2 regions of the Pseudomonas sp. LBUM1658 genome follow, and region 2 is predicted to be linked to the other one. Evidence: predicted binding sites of a transcription regulator. Region 2 holds the regulator's gene; the other holds the start of a gene.
The links. Region 2 encodes FliA, which starts transcription of late flagellar genes. Its sites were predicted from a motif close to CTAAAGTTTNNNNNNNNNNNGCCGNTAA; they were not measured.

Region 1 (4,322 bases), 3.1 Mb from region 2:
CCACCACCGTTTTGGCCGTCTTGTTCGTCGTCGAAATGGTCTTCACTCACGAGTGTTTCTCCAGCAAACGCCAGCGCAGTTTTTCACCGGCGCGCAGCGGGATTACAGACAGCTCGCCGAAGGGCAGGCTGGTAGGGGCGGTCCATTCTTCTCGAACCAGGGTAATGCGATCGGTGTTTACCGGCAGACCGTAGAAACGCGGGCCGTGCAAACTGGCGAAGCCTTCGAGCTTATCCAGCGCATTGCGCTGTTCGAAGGCTTCGGCGTACATCTCGATCGCTGCATAAGCGGTGTAGCAACCGGCACAACCACAAGCCGCTTCTTTGGCGTGTTGGGCGTGCGGGGCCGAATCGGTGCCAAGGAAAAACTTCTCGCTGCCGCTGGTGGCGGCGTCGAGCAGCGCTTCCTGGTGAATATTGCGTTTGAGGATCGGCAAGCAATAGAAGTGCGGACGAATCCCCCCAACCAGCATGTGATTGCGGTTGTACAACAGGTGATGAGCGGTGATGGTCGCGCCAACGTTGGCCGGGGCCTCATTGACGAACTGCACGGCTTCACGAGTGGTGATGTGTTCGAACACTACCTTGAGTGTCGGGAAGTGTTCCACGACCCGGCGCAGGTGTTCGTCGATAAACAGCTTTTCACGGTCGAAGACATCGACATCGCCACGGGTGACTTCCCCGTGGATCAGCAAGGGCAAGCCGACTTCGGCCATGGCTGCCAGTGCCGGAAAGATCTTGTCGATGCTGGTGACACCGGAGTCCGAGTTGGTGGTCGCGCCGGCCGGATAGAGCTTGGCGGCATGCACGAAACCACTGGCCTTGGCCTCGCGGATCTCTGCAGCGGTAGTGCGATCGGTCAGGTAGAGCACCATCAGTGGTTCGAAATGGCTGCCGGCCGGACGTACAGCGAGGATGCGCTGACGGTAGGCGTCGGCTTCAGCGGCATTACGCACCGGTGGTACCAGGTTGGGCATGATGATGGCGCGGCCAAAGGTGCGCGCAACATCGGCGACAGTATTGGGCAGCACAGCACCATCGCGAAGATGTATATGCCAGTCGTCGGGACGCAGCAGGGTCAGGCGGTCGGACATTGGGAATTCCAGGCGGGTCAAACTGAGGGGAATGCTACCGGAAAAGACTCTCTCAGGCACTCGCTATCAAGTTTTGCAGCAAGCTTCCGATATCCCGTAGGTGTGCAGTAAACAAGTGATAGGCCGTAAACCTGTGTGTCGGTCTTTTGTGTAGAAGCCAGTGGAGCCCCCCGTGCGCCAGCGTTATTTAGCCTTGCTCAGTGTGTTTGCCAGCCTGCCCGCGATGGCTCTGACTTACCAGACACGTCTGGAGAGCATCGTGTGGACAGTCGAAGGCGACAAGTTCGAGTGCCGCCTGACCCAGCCTATCACCGACTTCGGCTCGGGGGAGTTCGTGCGGCGCGCTGGTGAGCAGGCGATTTTTCGATTGAAGGCTTTTAACAACTCGCTCGGCGGCGGCTCGGCCACCCTGTTGGCGGCGGCTGCGCCCTGGCAGCCGGGGCGTGGTGATATTAACCTGGGGGCAGTGCAAGTCGGCAGCGGTGATGTGCTCTTCAACAGTTCCCAGACTCAGGCCGGCCGACTGTTCAGTGGTTTGCTGGACGGTCGTAGCCCCTTGGTACGTCATTATTCCCGTGATGGCGGCGTTTCTGAGGTCCGTTTGTTGCCAGTCAAATTCAGTAAGGCCTATGGTGACTATCAAGCCTGCACCGCCAAGCTGTTACCGATGAACTTCGAGCAAGTGAAGCAGGCCCAGGTCGGGTTTCCTGGCGGCGGGATCGAGCTGGATGCGCAGGCCAAGGCCAGGTTGCAGAACGTGCTGGAATTCCTCAAGGCTGATCCGACGGTCAATCACATTGAGCTCGACGGGCACTCGGACAACGGCGGCAACCGCCTGACCAATCGCGATCTATCGCGACGCAGAGCCCTGGCGGTCATGGACTTCTTCAAGGCCAATGGCGTCCCCGAGGCGCAAATCACCTTGCGTTTCCATGGCGAACGCTACCCTTTGGCACCCAATACCAACTCCGCCAATCGGGCGAAGAACCGCCGGGTCAATGTTCATCTTGAGCGTGTGACGCCCAGCGAAAAGCCGGCACCTCAGGTCAGTTCCGCGAGTAATACCGCCGCGACTTCCTGAAACGGCTGTAGTGGTCGCGCACTCGACATAATCTGTCGCTTCGTCGTCATAAGCTGTCGCGCCTCTGTAAATTATCCTGTTAGAACGGTAGACTTGACGGCTTTCCGAAAACCCCGTGGAGTGATGGCATGGCGGACGTAAACAAGGTCGTTCTGGCATATTCCGGCGGCCTGGACACTTCGGTGATCCTCAAGTGGCTGCAGGATACTTATAACTGTGAAGTGGTGACCTTCACTGCTGACCTGGGTCAGGGCGAAGAAGTCGAACCTGCACGCGCCAAGGCACAAGCCATGGGCGTCAAAGAGATCTACATCGACGATTTGCGCGAAGAATTCGTCCGCGATTTCGTGTTCCCGATGTTCCGCGCCAACACCGTTTACGAAGGTGAGTACCTGCTGGGTACCTCCATCGCTCGTCCGTTGATCGCCAAGCGTTTGATCGAAATCGCCAACGAAACCGGTGCCGATGCCATTTCCCATGGCGCAACCGGTAAAGGCAACGACCAGGTTCGTTTTGAACTGGGCGCTTATGCGTTGAAGCCTGGGGTCAAGGTGATTGCTCCGTGGCGTGAATGGGATCTGCTGTCCCGTGAAAAGCTGATGGATTACGCTGAAAAGCACAACATCCCGATCGAGCGCCACGGCAAGAAGAAATCCCCGTACTCGATGGATGCCAACCTGCTGCACATCTCCTATGAAGGCGGCGTGCTGGAAGACACCTGGACCGAGCACGAAGAAGACATGTGGCGTTGGACCAAGTCGCCGGAGGACGCACCGGACGTCGCAACCTATCTTGAGCTGACCTATCGCAATGGCGATATCGTTGCTCTGGACGGCGTTGAAATGACTCCGGCCACAGTCCTGGCGACGCTGAACCGCATTGGCGGTGAAAACGGCATCGGTCGACTGGATATCGTCGAGAACCGTTACGTCGGCATGAAGTCTCGCGGCTGCTACGAGACCCCAGGCGGCACCATCATGCTGCGTGGTCACCGTGCGATCGAGTCGATCACTCTGGACCGCGAAGTGGCTCACCTCAAAGACGAGTTGATGCCTAAATACGCCAGCCTGATCTATACCGGCTACTGGTGGAGCCCTGAGCGTCTGATGCTGCAACAGATGATCGATGCTTCTCAGGCCCACGTAAATGGCGTGGTTCGTCTGAAATTGTACAAAGGCAATATCATTGTCACCGGCCGCAAGTCCGATGAGTCATTGTTCGACGCAAACATTGCGACTTTTGAAGAAGATGGCGGCGCTTATAATCAAGCGGATGCGGCTGGCTTCATCAAACTCAACGCGTTGCGCATGCGTATTGCCGCAAACAAAGGTCGGAAATTGTTCTGATTGTTTGAGTGCGATTCAAGAAATGGCCCTGCATAAAAGCAGGGCCATTTTTTTTGCATGTTCGGTGTCAGGCCTGATCGGTGTTGGTGCAAAGCAGTTTTATGAGGCTCTGGTCAGGGTTAGAGTGCTCAAGTTGTAGACCATATAAGATCGTTTTAATTTGCCAGGACTCAGTTTGTCGAGTTCGCTCTGGTTTATCAGCCTGGTCGATTTCTGGTTGGCAAGAAAAACAATAAGGTCGGGAGCGTCTGGCGGGTTACTGAGTGCCTGGGCCATTTCGCTGAGCAAGAATTCAAAACCTTTCTTTGTCTCGATTCGTCGGATGTCGATGATATGCAAACCGTGCAGTTTGTGATGCAGTTGGAAGCTTTGCTGAACGCCTTGCCTTGCAAGCAGACTAATGAGAATCGGTGGAGCTTGTGCGTTGTCTGATGAGGCGTGGCGCATCGGCGGTAGCTGAATAAAGCTCTGCGGCTGGCATTTATGCAGCTTTCCCTTTGGAATAGGGTCCTTTTTTCGGGGGGAGCGGTCATTGTCTTGCGCAAAATGCTCAGGGGGAGAGGGTGAAGATCTGGCTCCTTTCAGGCGAACGGTTTCGTTGATGAGCCGCAGGAAGTGCTTTCCTTTACCGAAGTCAGAAGGCGAGTACAGCGCTTTGTAATTGAAGTTCAGCGTGATAAAGAAAAGAACTATCAGGCAGAACGGAAAGCTGATCAGAAACCAGAGGTATATATCCCGATCACCGTCGTCGAGGAACGGAAGCGATACGGCTGCGGAGGCTTCTGTTACGGCGGCGAAGATG
Region 2 (14,571 bases):
GAAGCCGAGTTCTACGGTTCCATGGACGGTGCCAGCAAATTCGTTCGCGGTGATGCCATCGCCGGTCTGTTGATTCTGTTCATCAACCTGATCGGTGGCATGGCGGTGGGTATCTTCCAGCACGGCATGAGCTTTGGCGATGCGGGCAAGGTCTACGCGCTGTTGACCATTGGTGACGGTTTGGTGGCGCAATTGCCATCACTGTTGCTGTCGACCGCCGCGGCGATCATGGTGACCCGTGCTTCCGGTTCCGAAGACATGGGCAAACAGATCAATCGGCAGATGTTTGCCTCGCCCAAGGCCCTGGCTGTGGCCGCCGGCATGATGGCGGTGATGGGCCTGGTGCCGGGCATGCCGCACTTTTCCTTTCTCAGCATGGCCGCCCTGGCTGGCGGCGGTGCTTATCTGTTCTGGAAGAAGCAGAGCGTGGTCAAGGTCCAGGCGCTGCAAGAGGTCCAGCGCCAGCAGGAGCTGCTGCCATCGCCAGCCCGCGCCCAGGAAACCAAAGAGCTGGGCTGGGATGACGTGACGCCGATCGACATGATCGGCCTGGAGGTCGGCTACCGGCTGATTCCGCTGGTGGACCGCAATCAGGGTGGTCAGTTGCTGGCGCGGATCAAGGGCGTGCGCAAGAAGCTCTCCCAGGATCTCGGGTTCCTCATGCCCACCGTGCATATTCGAGACAACCTCGATCTGGCGCCCAGCGCCTACCGCCTGACCCTGATGGGGGTGACCCTGGCCGAGGCCGAGATCTACCCGGATCGCGAACTGGCGATCAACCCGGGGCAGGTCTTCGGCACGCTCAATGGCATTACCGCCAAAGATCCGGCCTTCGGCCTGGAGGCGGTGTGGATCGAGGTCAGCCAGCGCGCCCAGGCGCAATCGCTGGGGTACACGGTGGTCGATGCCAGCACCGTGGTCGCCACCCACCTCAACCAGATTCTCTACAAGCACTCCAGTGAGCTGATCGGCCACGAAGAAGTCCAGCAACTCATGCAGTTGCTGGCCAAAGGTTCGCCTAAGCTTGCGGAAGAGTTGGTGCCGGGCATTCTGTCGCTGTCGCAACTGCTCAAGGTGCTGCAGGCGCTGTTGGCCGAGCAGGTGCCGGTGCGCGATATCCGCAGCATCGCCGAGGCCATCGCGAACAACGCCAACAAGAGTCAAGATACTGCCGCGTTGGTTGCCGCGGTGCGCGTCGGATTGTCCCGTGCCATCGTCCAAAGCATTGTAGGGCTTGAGTCCGAGCTGCCTGTGATCACCCTTGAGCCAAGGTTGGAACAGATATTGCTCAATAGTTTGCAGAAGGCAGGACAAGGCCAGGAAGAGGGCGTTCTGCTGGAGCCAAGCATGGCCGAGAAGTTGCAACGCTCGTTGATCGATGCGGCGCAGCGTCAGGAAATGCAAGGTCAACCGGTGATATTGCTGGTAGCCGGTCCGGTCCGCGCGATGCTTTCGCGGTTCGGACGTCTGGCAGTCCCGGGTTTGCATGTGTTGGCGTATCAGGAAATTCCTGACAACAAGCAAGTGACCATCGTTGCGACAGTAGGGCCCAACGGCTGAGGTAGTGGGTTATGCAAGTTAAGCGTTTTTTCGCCGCCGATATGCGTCAGGCCATGAAACTGGTTCGCGATGAGCTGGGCGCCGATGCCACGATTATCGGTAACCGCCGGATCGCCGGCGGGGTCGAGCTGACGGCTGCCCTGGATTACAAACTGTCCGCGCTGGCTCCGCGCGTGCCAAATATCGAACTCGAAGACGAACTGCGCAAAACCCAGTCGCGGATCGTCACCGCCCAGGCGGAACTGAGCCTGCGCGGGGATGGCGATTCAACGAACAATCGTCAGTTGTACGCCGGTTTGCCGCTGACCGCCGCTGAACCCCTGATCGAGCCGACCTTCGTCGAACCACCGCGCCCTGCGCCGCCATCGGCTGCGCCTTCAGTGGATCAGCGGGCGTTCGACTCGATGCGCTTCGAACTCAATGGCCTGCGTGAACTGCTGGAAGTGCAGTTGGGCTCGCTGGCCTGGAACCAGTTGCAAGGCAGTCGGCCCCAGCAAGCCAACCTTTGGCGCCGTCTGCAACGCATCGGTTTGTCCGGTCCGCTGTCGCGGGATTTGCTGGCACTGATTACTGAAATTGAAGAACCTCGTCAGGCCTGGCGCATGCTGTTGGCGCACCTGGCGCGGATGATTGCCACACCCGAAATCGAGCCGCTGGAAGAGGGCGGGGTGATTGCCATGGTCGGCCCCGCCGGCATGGGCAAGACCACCACCCTGGCCAAGCTGGCGGCGCGTTATGTGCTCAAGTACGGCGCGCAGAACATCGCGCTGGTGAGCATGGACAGCTACCGGATTGGTGCCCAGGAACAACTCAAGACCCTGGGCCGCATCCTCAATGTGCCGGTGACCCACCTCGACCCGGGCCAGTCCCTGGCCCAGGCCCTCGATCCGCTGCTGCGCAAGCGTGTGGTGTTGATCGATACCGCCGGCCTTCAAGCCAGCGACCCGGCGTTGCGCATGCAGCTGGAAAGCCTGGCCGGGCGCGGGATCAAGTCAAAAAATTATCTGGTCCTGGCAACCACTAGCCAGAAACAGGTTCTAACCGCTGCTTACCACAGTTACAAACGCTGCGGGCTGGCTGGCTGCATCCTGACTAAACTGGATGAAACAGCGAGTCTGGGCGAAGTGTTGAGCCTGGCGATCAGTCACCAGTTACCCGTTGCCTATCTGACCGATGGGCCGCGGATACCGGATGATCTGCATTTGCCGCGTCGCCATCAATTGGTCAGTCGCGCAGTGAGTGTGCAGATGCAGGAAGAACCCAGCGAAGAAGCCATGGCTGATATGTTCGCTGACCTCTACCACAGTCCGACCAAGCGGGTCGGCTGAGGTAATCATGAATAGATTGCAGTGTACCTACATCGATGGTCTGCCATGCATTGTTCCAATGGGAACGCGCAGCCAGTTATGTGGCCTCCGTCTAAGTAAGACAAGGTAAAGAACGAACATGGGCAGCATGCATCCCGTACAGGTGATCGCGGTGACCGGCGGCAAAGGTGGCGTCGGGAAAACTAACGTGTCAGTGAACTTGTCCCTGGCTCTAGCAGAGCTCGGCCGGCGCGTCATGCTGCTGGATGCCGATCTGGGGCTGGCGAACGTCGACGTTCTGTTGGGACTGACACCCAAACGCACTCTGGCCGATGTGGTCGAGGGGCGCTGTGAACTGCGCGATGTGCTGCTGCAGGGGCCGGGCGGAATCCGCATCGTTCCTGCGGCGTCCGGCACGCAGAGCATGGTGCACCTGAGTCCGGCGCAGCATGCCGGGCTGATCCAGGCCTTCAGCGATATCGGCGACAACCTCGACGTGCTGGTGATCGACACCGCCGCCGGGATTGGCGAGTCGGTGGTCAGTTTCGTCCGGGCAGCCCAGGAAGTATTGCTGGTGGTCTGCGACGAACCGACTTCAATCACCGACGCCTACGCGCTGATCAAACTGCTCAATCGCGATTACGGCATGAACCGTTTCCGGGTTCTCGCCAACATGGCGCAGAGCCCGCAGGAAGGGCGCAACCTGTTCGCCAAGTTGACCAAGGTCACTGATCGCTTCCTCGACGTCGCCTTACAATACGTCGGTGCGGTGCCCTACGACGAATGCGTGCGCAAGGCGGTGCAAAAGCAGCGTGCAGTCTACGAAGCGTTCCCGCGTTCCAAATGCTCGCTGGCATTCAAGGCCATCGCGCAGAAAGTCGATACCTGGCCGTTGCCAGCCAATCCGCGCGGGCACCTGGAGTTTTTCGTCGAGCGCCTGGTGCATCAAACAGCGGGTCCCGTCATATGACATCCAGCGGCTACAACCTTTACAAAGCCTCGGCACGTGACAGTCAGCACGAGCTGATCGAGCGTCATGCGCCGCTGGTCAAGCGGATTGCCTACCACTTGCTGGCGCGTCTGCCGGCCAGTGTGCAAGTCGAGGATCTGATCCAGGCCGGGATGATCGGCCTGCTCGAGGTCTCGACCAAATACGACGCCAGCAAGGGTGCGAGTTTCGAGACCTATGCCGGTATCCGTATTCGTGGGGCGATGCTCGATGAGGTGCGTAAAGGTGACTGGGCGCCGCGTTCGGTACACCGCAATACCCGGATGGTCAGTGACGCCATTCGCTCAATTGAAGCTAAAACCGGTCGCGACGCTAAAGATCATGAGGTTGCGGCCGAACTCCAATTGAGTCTCGACGATTATTACGGGATTTTGAACGATACCTTGGGCAGCCGACTGTTCAGTTTCGACGATCTGTTGCAGGACGGCGAACATGAAGGGCTGCATGAGGATGGCGCGAGTGCTCATCTCGAGCCGTCGCGTGATCTGGAAGATGAGCGTTTCCAGGCTGCGTTGGCGGACGCGATTGCCAATTTGCCGGAGCGTGAGCGACTGGTCTTGGCGCTGTACTACGACGAAGAGCTGAACCTCAAGGAAATCGGTGAGGTCCTGGGGGTCAGCGAATCGCGGGTCAGCCAGTTACACAGCCAGTGCGCGGCCCGCTTGCGGGGGCGTTTGGGGGAGTGGCGAGCGCGCTGACAGGCAGTGTGGGGACACTGCGAACGAGGCTGGTACGGCGTTGTTGCTGAACCGGTCACGGCCCGTTGTGCTTCATACAACCGTTGAGTGTTACGCCGAATTGATAGCGATGGCGCGTACAGGTGCTGGGCGCGTTTTAAGACTGCTTGGAGGTCGAATTGGACAAGAACATGAAAATCCTCATCGTTGATGACTTCTCAACAATGCGGCGGATCATTAAAAACCTGTTGCGTGACCTTGGGTTCACCAACACGGTCGAGGCGGATGACGGTACTACCGCGATTCCGGTCCTCAACAGTGGGAGCATCGACTTTCTGGTAACCGACTGGAACATGCCCGGCATGACCGGTATCGACCTGCTGCGTCACGTGCGTGCCGATGAAAAGCTCAAGCACCTGCCGGTGCTGATGGTCACGGCCGAAGCCAAGCGCGAGCAAATTATCGAGGCCGCTCAGGCCGGAGTGAATGGCTACGTGGTCAAACCCTTCACGGCCCAGGCGTTGAAAGACAAGATTGAAAAGATCTTCGAACGCATCGGTTGATGGAATTCGCCATGGGGGAGCTATGGAGCATTACGAAACTTCACAGGGCGATTTTGAATTAACCCTGAAAAAACATGCCCGCGAGCTGGTCGACAGCCTTGAAAAAGGCCAATTCGGCGATGCTGTGCAATTGATCCATGAGCTCAACCAGACCCGTGATCGCGGCCTGTACCAGGAAGTCGGCAAGCTCACTCGCGAACTGCATAGTGCGATCGTCAATTTTCAGATTGACCCGAACATGCCGCAAGCCAAGGAAGTTTCACAGATCACGGATGCCACTGAGCGCCTGTCCTATGTGGTCAGGCTGACCGAAGCTGCGGCCAATCGCACCATGGATCTGGTCGAGGACAGCACGCCGCTGGTCAACGGCCTGACCAATGACGCCCAGGCGTTGAGTGCCGACTGGGGACGTTTCATGCGCCGCGAAATCGGTGCCGAAGAGTTCCGTGAGCTGGCCCGGCGGGTCGACGGTTTTCTGACGCGCAGCGAGCAACAGAATCGTATCGTCTCGGCCAATCTCAACGACATCCTGCTGGCGCAGGATTACCAGGACCTTACCGGTCAGGTGATCAAGCGCGTGACTCAGTTGGTCACGGAAGTTGAAAGCAATCTGCTCAAATTGGTGCTGATGGCCAGTCAGGTCGACCGTTTTGCCGGCATTGAACATGACCGTGAAGCGATCCTCGCGGAAAAAGATCCAGAAAAACATCTGTCTCAGGGTGAAGGTCCGCAGATTCATGCCGATAAACGTGAAGACGTTGTGTCCGGTCAGGACGATGTAGACGATTTGCTTTCCAGCCTTGGATTTTAGGCCGACCTATCAGGAGCACCCATACACATGAGCTTCGGCGCCGATGAAGAGATCCTTCAGGATTTTCTGGTTGAGGCCGGCGAGATTCTTGAGCAACTGTCCGAACAACTGGTCGAGCTGGAAAGCCGACCCGATGATGCGGATTTGCTCAATGCAATCTTTCGCGGTTTTCACACTGTAAAAGGGGGCGCCGGCTTCCTCCAGCTGCATGAGCTGGTGGAGTGCTGTCACATCGCCGAGAACGTCTTCGACATCCTGCGCAAGGGTGAACGACGGGTCGACTCGGAATTGATGGACGTGGTTCTGGAAGCGCTGGATGCGGTGAACGGTATGTTCACCGAAGTCCGCGAGCGCACCACGGTCACCGCCGCAACGCCAGAGTTGTTGGCGGCCCTGGCGCGCCTGGCTGAGCCCGCCGCTGCAGTGGCGGTAGAAGTGAGTGCCGAACCGGTCGCCGAGAGCGATTCGGGGGACGTCACTGACAATGAATTCGAATTGTTGCTCGACTCGCTCAATGCGGTGAAGGCCCAAGCCGAAGCACCTGCAGCAGCACCGGTAGCGGCGGGCAGCGATGAAATCAGCGATGCCGAGTTCGAGTCGTTGCTCGATCAGTTGCACGGCAAAGGCCAGTTCGCGGTCGACGCACTCGCCACACCGGTCGAGCCTGCAGCCCCTGTGGCCGTAGCGGCCAGCAACGAAATTACCGACGACGAATTCGAAGCACTGCTCGACCAGTTGCACGGCAAGGGCACCTTCGCGGTCGAAGCCCTGGAATCGGCTATCGCTGCGGTACCGGCTCCGGCCGCGCCCAGCGCGGTAGCGGCGGGCAGTGATCTGATTTCCGATCACGAGTTCGAATCGCTGCTCGATGAATTGCACGGCAAAGGCAAGTTCACTGAAATGGGCGCCAGCGCTGCAGTGGCCGCACCGGTGGTCAAAGCAGTGGTCAAGCCTGTCGCCAAGGCAGCTGAACCCAAGGTTCAAGCACCGAAGCCTGCCGCAGCGGCTGCACCTGCCCGTGCCCCGACTTCGCCGCCAGCGGAAAAGCCGGCCAGCGAAGCCGAGACCACTGTGCGGGTCGATACCGCGCGGCTGGACGAGATCATGAACATGGTCGGTGAACTGGTGCTGGTGCGTAACCGCCTGGTGCGCCTGGGTCTCAACAGTGGCGACGAAGCCATGTCCAAAGCCGTGTCGAACCTCGACGTGGTGACGGCCGATCTGCAGACCGCGGTGATGAAGACCCGCATGCAGCCGATCAAGAAAGTCTTCGGGCGCTTCCCGCGACTGGTCCGCGACCTGGCACGGCAGCTGAAGAAAGAGATCAACCTGGAACTGGTCGGCGAAGAAACCGACCTCGACAAGAACCTGGTCGAAGCCCTGGCCGACCCGCTGGTCCACTTGGTGCGCAACGCGGTCGACCATGGTTGCGAATCGCCGGAAGAGCGCGAAGCTGCGGGCAAGTCCCGCGGCGGCAAAGTGATTCTGGCGGCGGAGCAGGAAGGCGACCACATCCTGCTGTCGATCTCCGATGACGGCAAGGGCATGGACCCTCACGTCCTGCGCGCCATCGCGGTGAAACGTGGGGTGATGGACAAGGATGCCGCGGATCGTCTGAGCGACACCGAATGCTACAACCTGATCTTTGCGCCAGGCTTCTCGACCAAGACCGAGATTTCCGACGTGTCCGGTCGTGGCGTGGGCATGGACGTGGTGAAAACCAAGATTTCCCAGCTCAACGGTTCGATCAACATCTACTCGACCAAGGGCCAGGGCTCGAAGATCGTCATCAAGGTGCCGTTGACCCTGGCGATCATGCCGACGCTGATGGTCATGCTCGGCAACCAGGCCTTCGCCTTCCCGCTGGTCAACGTCAACGAGATCTTCCACCTCGACCTGTCGCGCACCAACGTGGTCGACGGTCAGGAAGTGGTGATCGTGCGCGACAAGGCGCTGCCACTGTTTTACCTCAAGCGCTGGCTGGTCGCTTCCGCCGCTCATGAAGAGCAGCGTGAAGGCCATGTGGTGATCCTTTCGGTGGGCACCCAGCGGATCGGCTTTGTCGTCGATCAACTGGTTGGCCAGGAAGAAGTGGTCATCAAGCCATTGGGCAAAATGCTCCAGGGAACCCCGGGCATGTCCGGCGCCACCATTACCGGTGACGGCCGCATCGCCTTGATTCTCGATGTCCCGAGCATGCTCAAGCGTTACGCCGCGCGGCGTATTTGATTCTGGTGGAGCAGGGCAGTCTTGCCCCGCCCTGCCTAACGGAGTGTTTATGGTAGTCAAGGTCCTGGTGGTGGATGATTCGGGTTTTTTCCGCCGCCGCGTCTCGGAAATTCTTTCAGCGGATCCGAATATCCAGGTCGTCGGTACGGCGACCAATGGTAGAGAGGCGATCGATCAGGCCCTGGCCCTCAAGCCGGACGTGATCACCATGGACTATGAGATGCCGCTGATGGATGGCATCACGGCAGTGCGGCACATCATGCAGCGCTGCCCGACCCCGGTATTGATGTTCTCCTCGCTGACCCATGAAGGCGCCCGGGTCACCCTCGATGCGCTGGATGCCGGTGCGGTGGACTTCCTGCCGAAGAATTTCGAAGACATCTCGCGCAACCCCGAGAAGGTCAAGCAACTGCTGTGCGAGAAGGTTCACAGCATCTCCCACAGCAACCGGCGTTTCAGTGCCTACAGCAGCGCTCCGGCGGCGCAACCGTTCGCGGCACCGTCACCCGCGGTCAGCAGTCTGGGCAGCAGTGTGCCGACACGTCCGGCTCCCGCGCCGATTCCGGCTCGCACGCCAGTGGCCAGCCCAAGCTCACCGGCACCGAAACGCAAAGCCTACAGGCTGGTGGCGATTGGTACGTCTACCGGTGGCCCGGTCGCGTTGCAGCGGGTGCTGACTCAATTGCCGGCAAACTTTCCAGCGCCGATCGTGCTGGTCCAGCACATGCCGGCGGCCTTCACCAAGGCCTTCGCCGAGCGTTTGGACAAGCTGTGCCGGATCAGCGTCAAGGAAGCCGAGGACGGCGACATTCTGCGTCCGGGCCTGGCCTTGCTGGCGCCGGGTGGCAAACAGATGATGATCGACGGCCGTGGCGCGGTGAAAATCCTTCCGGGCGACGAACGTCTGAACTACAAGCCGTGCGTGGACATCACCTTCGGTTCGGCGGCCAAGTCCTACGGTGACAAAGTTCTGGCGGTGGTACTCACCGGTATGGGCGCCGACGGCCGCGAAGGCGCACGCCTGCTCAAGCAGGGTGGCAGCGCGATCTGGGCCCAGGACGAAGCCAGCTGCGTGATCTACGGGATGCCGATGGCGATCGTCAAGGCTGACCTGGCGGACGCGGTGTACAGCCTGGACGAGATCGGCAAGCATCTGGTCGAGGCGTGTCTCTGATGGATGTTTTAAGCCTCATCGGGATCATCCTGGCGTTTGTCGCGATCATAGGCGGCAACTACCTGGAAGGCGGTCATCTCGGGGCGCTGGCCAACGGTCCGGCGGCCTTGATCGTGATCGGCGGGACGGTCGGCGCGGCGTTGTTGCAGGCACCGATGAGCGCCTTCAAGCGTTCGATGCAGATCCTGGTATGGATCATTTTTCCACCGAGGATCGACCTGGCCGGCGGCGTCGATCGGGTGGTCGGCTGGAGCCTGACGGCGCGCAAGGAAGGTTTGCTCGGGCTGGAAGGGGTGGCCGATGCCGAACCCGACAATTACTCGCGAAAAGGCCTGCAATTGCTGGTGGACGGTGCCGAGCCGGAAGCGATTCGCAGTATCCTCGAGGTGGACTTCTACACCCAGGAAAGCCGCGACATCGAAGCTGCCAAAGTCTTTGAAAGCATGGGCGGTTATGCGCCGACCATCGGCATCATCGGTGCGGTGATGGGCCTGATCCATGTCATGGGCAACCTGGCCGACCCTTCGCAATTGGGCAGCGGGATTGCCGTGGCCTTCGTCGCAACCATCTACGGGGTCGCCAGTGCCAACCTGGTGCTGTTGCCGATTGCCAGCAAACTCAAGTCGATAGCCATGCGCCAGTCGCGGTATCGCGAAATGTTACTTGAAGGAATCCTGTCGATTGCCGAAGGTGAGAATCCTCGTTCCATTGAGTTGAAGCTTCAGGGTTTCATGGACTGATGGGGTAATGGACTATGGCTCGTCGTCGCCACACTGAAGAACACGTCAACCACGAACGCTGGCTGGTGTCCTATGCCGACTTCATCACCTTGCTGTTCGCTTTCTTTGTCGTCATGTATTCGATTTCGTCGGTCAACGAAGGCAAGTACAAGGTGATTTCCGAGGCGTTGATTGGCGTGTTCACCGATTCGGATCGCGCCCTCAAGCCGATTCCGATTGGCGACGAACGAGCGAAGACGGTCACCCCGGCGCAACCCCTGGTCAAGGACAGCGAGCAAGTCGATGCCGGCATCGCCGGGGCGAGCAATGACCCGCTGAAGTCGATCGCCGATGACATCAGCGCGGCGTTCGGCGACCTGCTCAGCTCCAGGCAGATGACCATCCGCGGCAATGAGCTGTGGATAGAGATCGAACTCAATTCCAGCCTGCTGTTCGGCAGCGGCGACGCGATGCCCAGCGATATCGCGTTCAATATCATCGATAAGGTCGCGGTGATTCTCAAACCCTTCGATAACCCGATTCACGTCGAAGGTTTTACCGACAATCAGCCGATCCGCACCGCGCAATACCCGACCAACTGGGAGCTGTCTTCGGCGCGCTCGGCGAGCATCGTGCGCATGCTGGCGATGCAGGGGGTGAATCCCGGCCGCCTGGCTTCGGTGGGATACGGCGAGTTTCAACCGGTGGCCAACAATGCCACCGCCGATGGCCGTGCGCGCAATCGGCGGGTGGTGCTGGTGGTCTCGCGCAATCTCGATGTGCGTCGCAGCCTGACCGCTACCGGGGCGGCGAATGCCAAGCCGGATGCGGCCTTGAAGCGTGCTGGCACACAAACTGCACCCACGTCTGTAAAGTCGCCGGGGCCTGAGAGTGCCGTCAATTCTCTGTCGCCGGCTCTATAACGTAGCGCTATTTCTCGGTTGAACTTGTTCGACCGGGAGGAACAATCCGAATGAGAGTCTGGGCAGTCGCCAATCAAAAGGGTGGTGTTGGTAAAACCACCAGTTCCATCGCTCTAGCCGGTTTGCTGGCCGAGGCGGGCAAGCGCGTGGTCGTGGTCGATCTCGACCCCCACGGCTCCATGACCAGCTACTTCGGCTATGACCCTGACAGCCTCGAACACAGCGGCTACGACCTGTTTCTGCACAAGGGCAGTGTGCCGGCCGGGTTGCCCGGTCAATTGCTGCTCAAGACCAGTGACGAACGCATTTCCCTGTTGCCGTCGAGCACCGCGCTGGCCACCCTCGAGCGTCAGTCGCCGGGCCAGAGTGGCCTGGGCCTGGTGATCGCCAGGAGCCTGGCGCAGTTGTGGCAGGATTTCGATTACGCGCTGATCGACAGCCCGCCGTTGCTCGGCTTGCTGATGGTCAATGCCTTGGCGGCCAGCCAGCAGTTGGTGATTCCGGTACAGACCGAGCACCTGGCGGTCAAAGGTCTGGAACGCATGGTCAACACCCTGGCGATGATCAATCGCTCGCGCAAGCAGGTGTTGCCTTTCAGCATCGTACCGACCCTGTTCGACCGCCGGACCCAGGCTTCCCTGGGCACCTTACGGGTGCTGCGCGACATGTATCCCGACGACATCTGGCAAGGCTACATTCCGGTCGATACCCGTTTGCGCGATGCCAGCCGGGCCGGCCTGACACCTTCGCAGTTCGACGGCAAAAGCCGTGGGGTGTTGGCTTATCGGTCGTTGCTCAAACACCTGCTGGCGCAACAACTCGTTGCGCAGGTGGCTTGAAATGAGGCTTCTTTCTACGGGACCGAGGTCGGACGCAGCTTTTGCAGGAGCTGGCGTAGCCTGCGATCTTTTGGCGGTACCGGGAGTGCCGCACATCAAGATCAACAGATCGCAGCCTTCGGCAGCTCCTACGGGATTTGTGTACACCCCCGACATCCGGGGTGTGGAGGATCGGCGTAGGAGCTGGCGCAGCCTGCGATCTTTTCCGGCGCACCGAATGATCTGCTGGAGAAAACAATGAACCGGCCGGTAAAAATCACTTCTCGGCCGCAACTGGCGCTGCAGTCTTATCTGGACGCGCTGCTGCAGGACGCGACCGAAGAGCTTGAACTGACACCTGAAGCGTTGCCCGAGCGGGTGGCGGCGCAAGACACGCTGGATGAGTTTCAGGCCGCCGTGCTCGAAGAGCAGGCCCGCGATGCGCAGCAACCCGCGGTGGTCGCGGCGCCAGTGCTAGCGCCAGTGGTACGAGCCCCGGTTGCCTTGGTCGAAGCACCTGCAGCGGTTTTGCCGCCCGTGTTGACTGTCGCACCGCAGGTGCAAGCCCTGGTCGCGCCAGTGGCCGAAGTTCATCTGCCACCGAGCAACACGCCGCCGCCAGTCGATAGCGACGGTCGCCCGTCCTGGGCTGGCGAACCGTTCGAATGCCTGCTGTTCGATGTGGCGGGCCTGACGCTGGCAGTGCCGCTGGTTTGCCTGGGTTCAATCTATTCCCTCGCCGGCCACGAACTGACGCCGCTGTTCGGTCAGCCGGAGTGGTTCCTCGGGATTCTGCCGAGCCAGGCCGGCAACCTGAAAGTACTGGATACCGCGCGCTGGGTCATGCCGGATCGCTACCGCGATGATTTCCGTCAGGGCTTGCAATACGTGATCTCGGTTCAGGGCTATGAATGGGGGCTGGCGGTGCATCAGGTCAGCCGTTCCCTGCGCCTGAATCCGAACGAAATCAAATGGCGCAGCCATCGTGGTCAGCGTCCATGGCTGGCCGGCACGGTGATCGAGCACATGTGCGCGCTGCTGGATGTCGCCGAACTGGCCGAATTGATTGCCAGCGGTGGGGCCAGGCATCTGCCCGGCAGCAAGCCGACGAACAAGCCTGCATAACCAACAACAGGCTGCACCTTGAGTGCGGCCAGACAGAACACACACCGTTTCCAACGGTTTTTTTGAGGGGTCAGGGGTATGAATAAGTCGTCGTCTCTACAGAGTTCCGAAGATCCGATCCTGCAATGGGTGACCTTCAAGCTGGACAATGAAACCTACGGCATCAACGTGATGCGCGTTCAGGAAGTCCTGCGCTACACCGAAATCGCGCCAGTCCCGGGTGCACCAGCCTACGTGCTGGGCATCATCAACCTGCGCGGCAACGTGGTCACCGTGATCGACACCCGTCAGCGCTTCGGACTGATGAACGCTGAAATCAGCGACAACACCCGTATCGTGATCATCGAAGCCGACAAGCAAGTGGTCGGGATCATGGTCGACAGCGTGGCGGAAGTGGTTTATCTGCGTCAGTCGGAAATCGAAACCGCGCCCAACGTCGGTAACGAAGAATCGGCCAAGTTCATCCAGGGTGTGTGCAACAAGAACGGCGAACTGCTGATCCTGGTCGAGCTGGACAAGATGATGAGCGAAGAAGAATGGTCGGACCTGGAGCAAATCTGATTGATTCTTGAGGTGGCTGTGATTGTTCTGGGCATCCTCTGGGTAACGACCCTGGGGCTGTTCCTGGCCTACGCCAAGCGCCAGCGGCAGGCCGCTCTGGTCCAGGTCCAGGCCCAAACCCAGGCCGATGCACTGCGCGATCAGCGCATCAAGGACCTGGCCAAGCGCGTCGACGATTACCAGAACGGTAATGTGCGGATGGGCGATGCCCTGCATGAACTGCGGGCGGTGGTCGAGCCATTGCCGGACAAACTGGCCCGGCTGGAACAGCGTGATCCGACCAGCCTCTCATTCGCCCAGGCCGCGCGCTTGGTGGGCATGGGTGCCAGCGTCGACGAACTGACCCAGTCCTGCGGCCTGACCCAGGCCGAAGCCGAGTTGATGACCAAGGTGCACAAAAACTGAAGACGAGCTGCTGGCGATGAACAATTGCAGCCAAGGAGCTTGTTGTGGCGAGGGGGCTTGCCCCCGCTGGGCTGCGAAGCAGCCCTGAAACCTGCGACTGCGTTCTTTTAGATAGAATCCCGTCACTTGTAACGTCTACCTCGTCGATCATCAAGTTAATGGCTCGACAGTAATTGATATTTTAAATGTTACACATTGGATAGTGTTCATATAGTCAAGGTTCTCCATAATCCGCTTGAGTATTGACTATCTGTCAGTGCGCGAGATTTCAATATGTTTCGAATAATTGATTAGCGATCGAAGGAGAACGTACATGGAACAAGAGCCAGTCCGTCATACAGGGGTCATTGAGTCATTTGATTTAGAAGATCCAGGTTGGCCGGTGGTAACTCCGAAAGCAAAAGGTACGGTCAGGTCTACACCTGATGGTAAACTTTACGATTTGCTGGGTAGGGACTTTATGGGGGCGTCCCTGCCTCTCGTCGGGATACGTATTTCTTTTATTCTTTATATATGGAATGGCAAAGTCACAGCTGGTGATATTCGACGAGAAGACAATAATCAGTCCGCTTAAATAATATATTGATTGAAGTTAGCGTCGTCGTGTTGGCCGTTCCCACAGATTCCGCTGTGTTACTGATGCACCGCGTTACCCTGTGGGAGCGGGCTTGCCCGCGAAGATTGCCTAAA

Region 1: ACA064_RS05810 (flagellar protein MotY) is a predicted target of FliA. The motif match lies at 1,159-1,186, and genes of this name have one in related genera.

Annotation. Positions count from the first base shown of each region.
Region 1 is NZ_CP166798.1:1,275,523-1,279,844, forward strand. It holds gene rnt (ribonuclease T) at 1-50, opposite strand, end outside; gene pyrC (dihydroorotase) at 47-1,093, opposite strand; gene ACA064_RS05810 (flagellar protein MotY) at 1,266-2,174, shown strand; gene ACA064_RS05815 (argininosuccinate synthase) at 2,303-3,520, shown strand; gene ACA064_RS05820 (hypothetical protein) at 3,620-4,322, opposite strand, start outside.
Region 2 is NZ_CP166798.1:4,956,798-4,971,368, reverse strand. It holds gene flhA (flagellar biosynthesis protein FlhA) at 1-1,560, shown strand, start outside; gene flhF (flagellar biosynthesis GTPase FlhF) at 1,572-2,888, shown strand; gene fleN (flagellar synthesis regulator FleN) at 3,007-3,837, shown strand; gene fliA (RNA polymerase sigma factor FliA) at 3,834-4,574, shown strand; gene ACA064_RS22795 (chemotaxis response regulator CheY) at 4,745-5,116, shown strand; gene ACA064_RS22790 (protein phosphatase CheZ) at 5,139-5,927, shown strand; gene ACA064_RS22785 (chemotaxis protein CheA) at 5,955-8,156, shown strand; gene ACA064_RS22780 (protein-glutamate methylesterase/protein-glutamine glutaminase) at 8,206-9,330, shown strand; gene ACA064_RS22775 (flagellar motor protein) at 9,330-10,070, shown strand; gene motD (flagellar motor protein MotD) at 10,085-10,972, shown strand; gene ACA064_RS22765 (ParA family protein) at 11,023-11,811, shown strand; gene ACA064_RS22760 (CheW domain-containing protein) at 12,049-12,915, shown strand; gene ACA064_RS22755 (chemotaxis protein CheW) at 12,994-13,476, shown strand; gene ACA064_RS22750 (DUF2802 domain-containing protein) at 13,477-13,881, shown strand; gene ACA064_RS22745 (hypothetical protein) at 14,195-14,455, shown strand.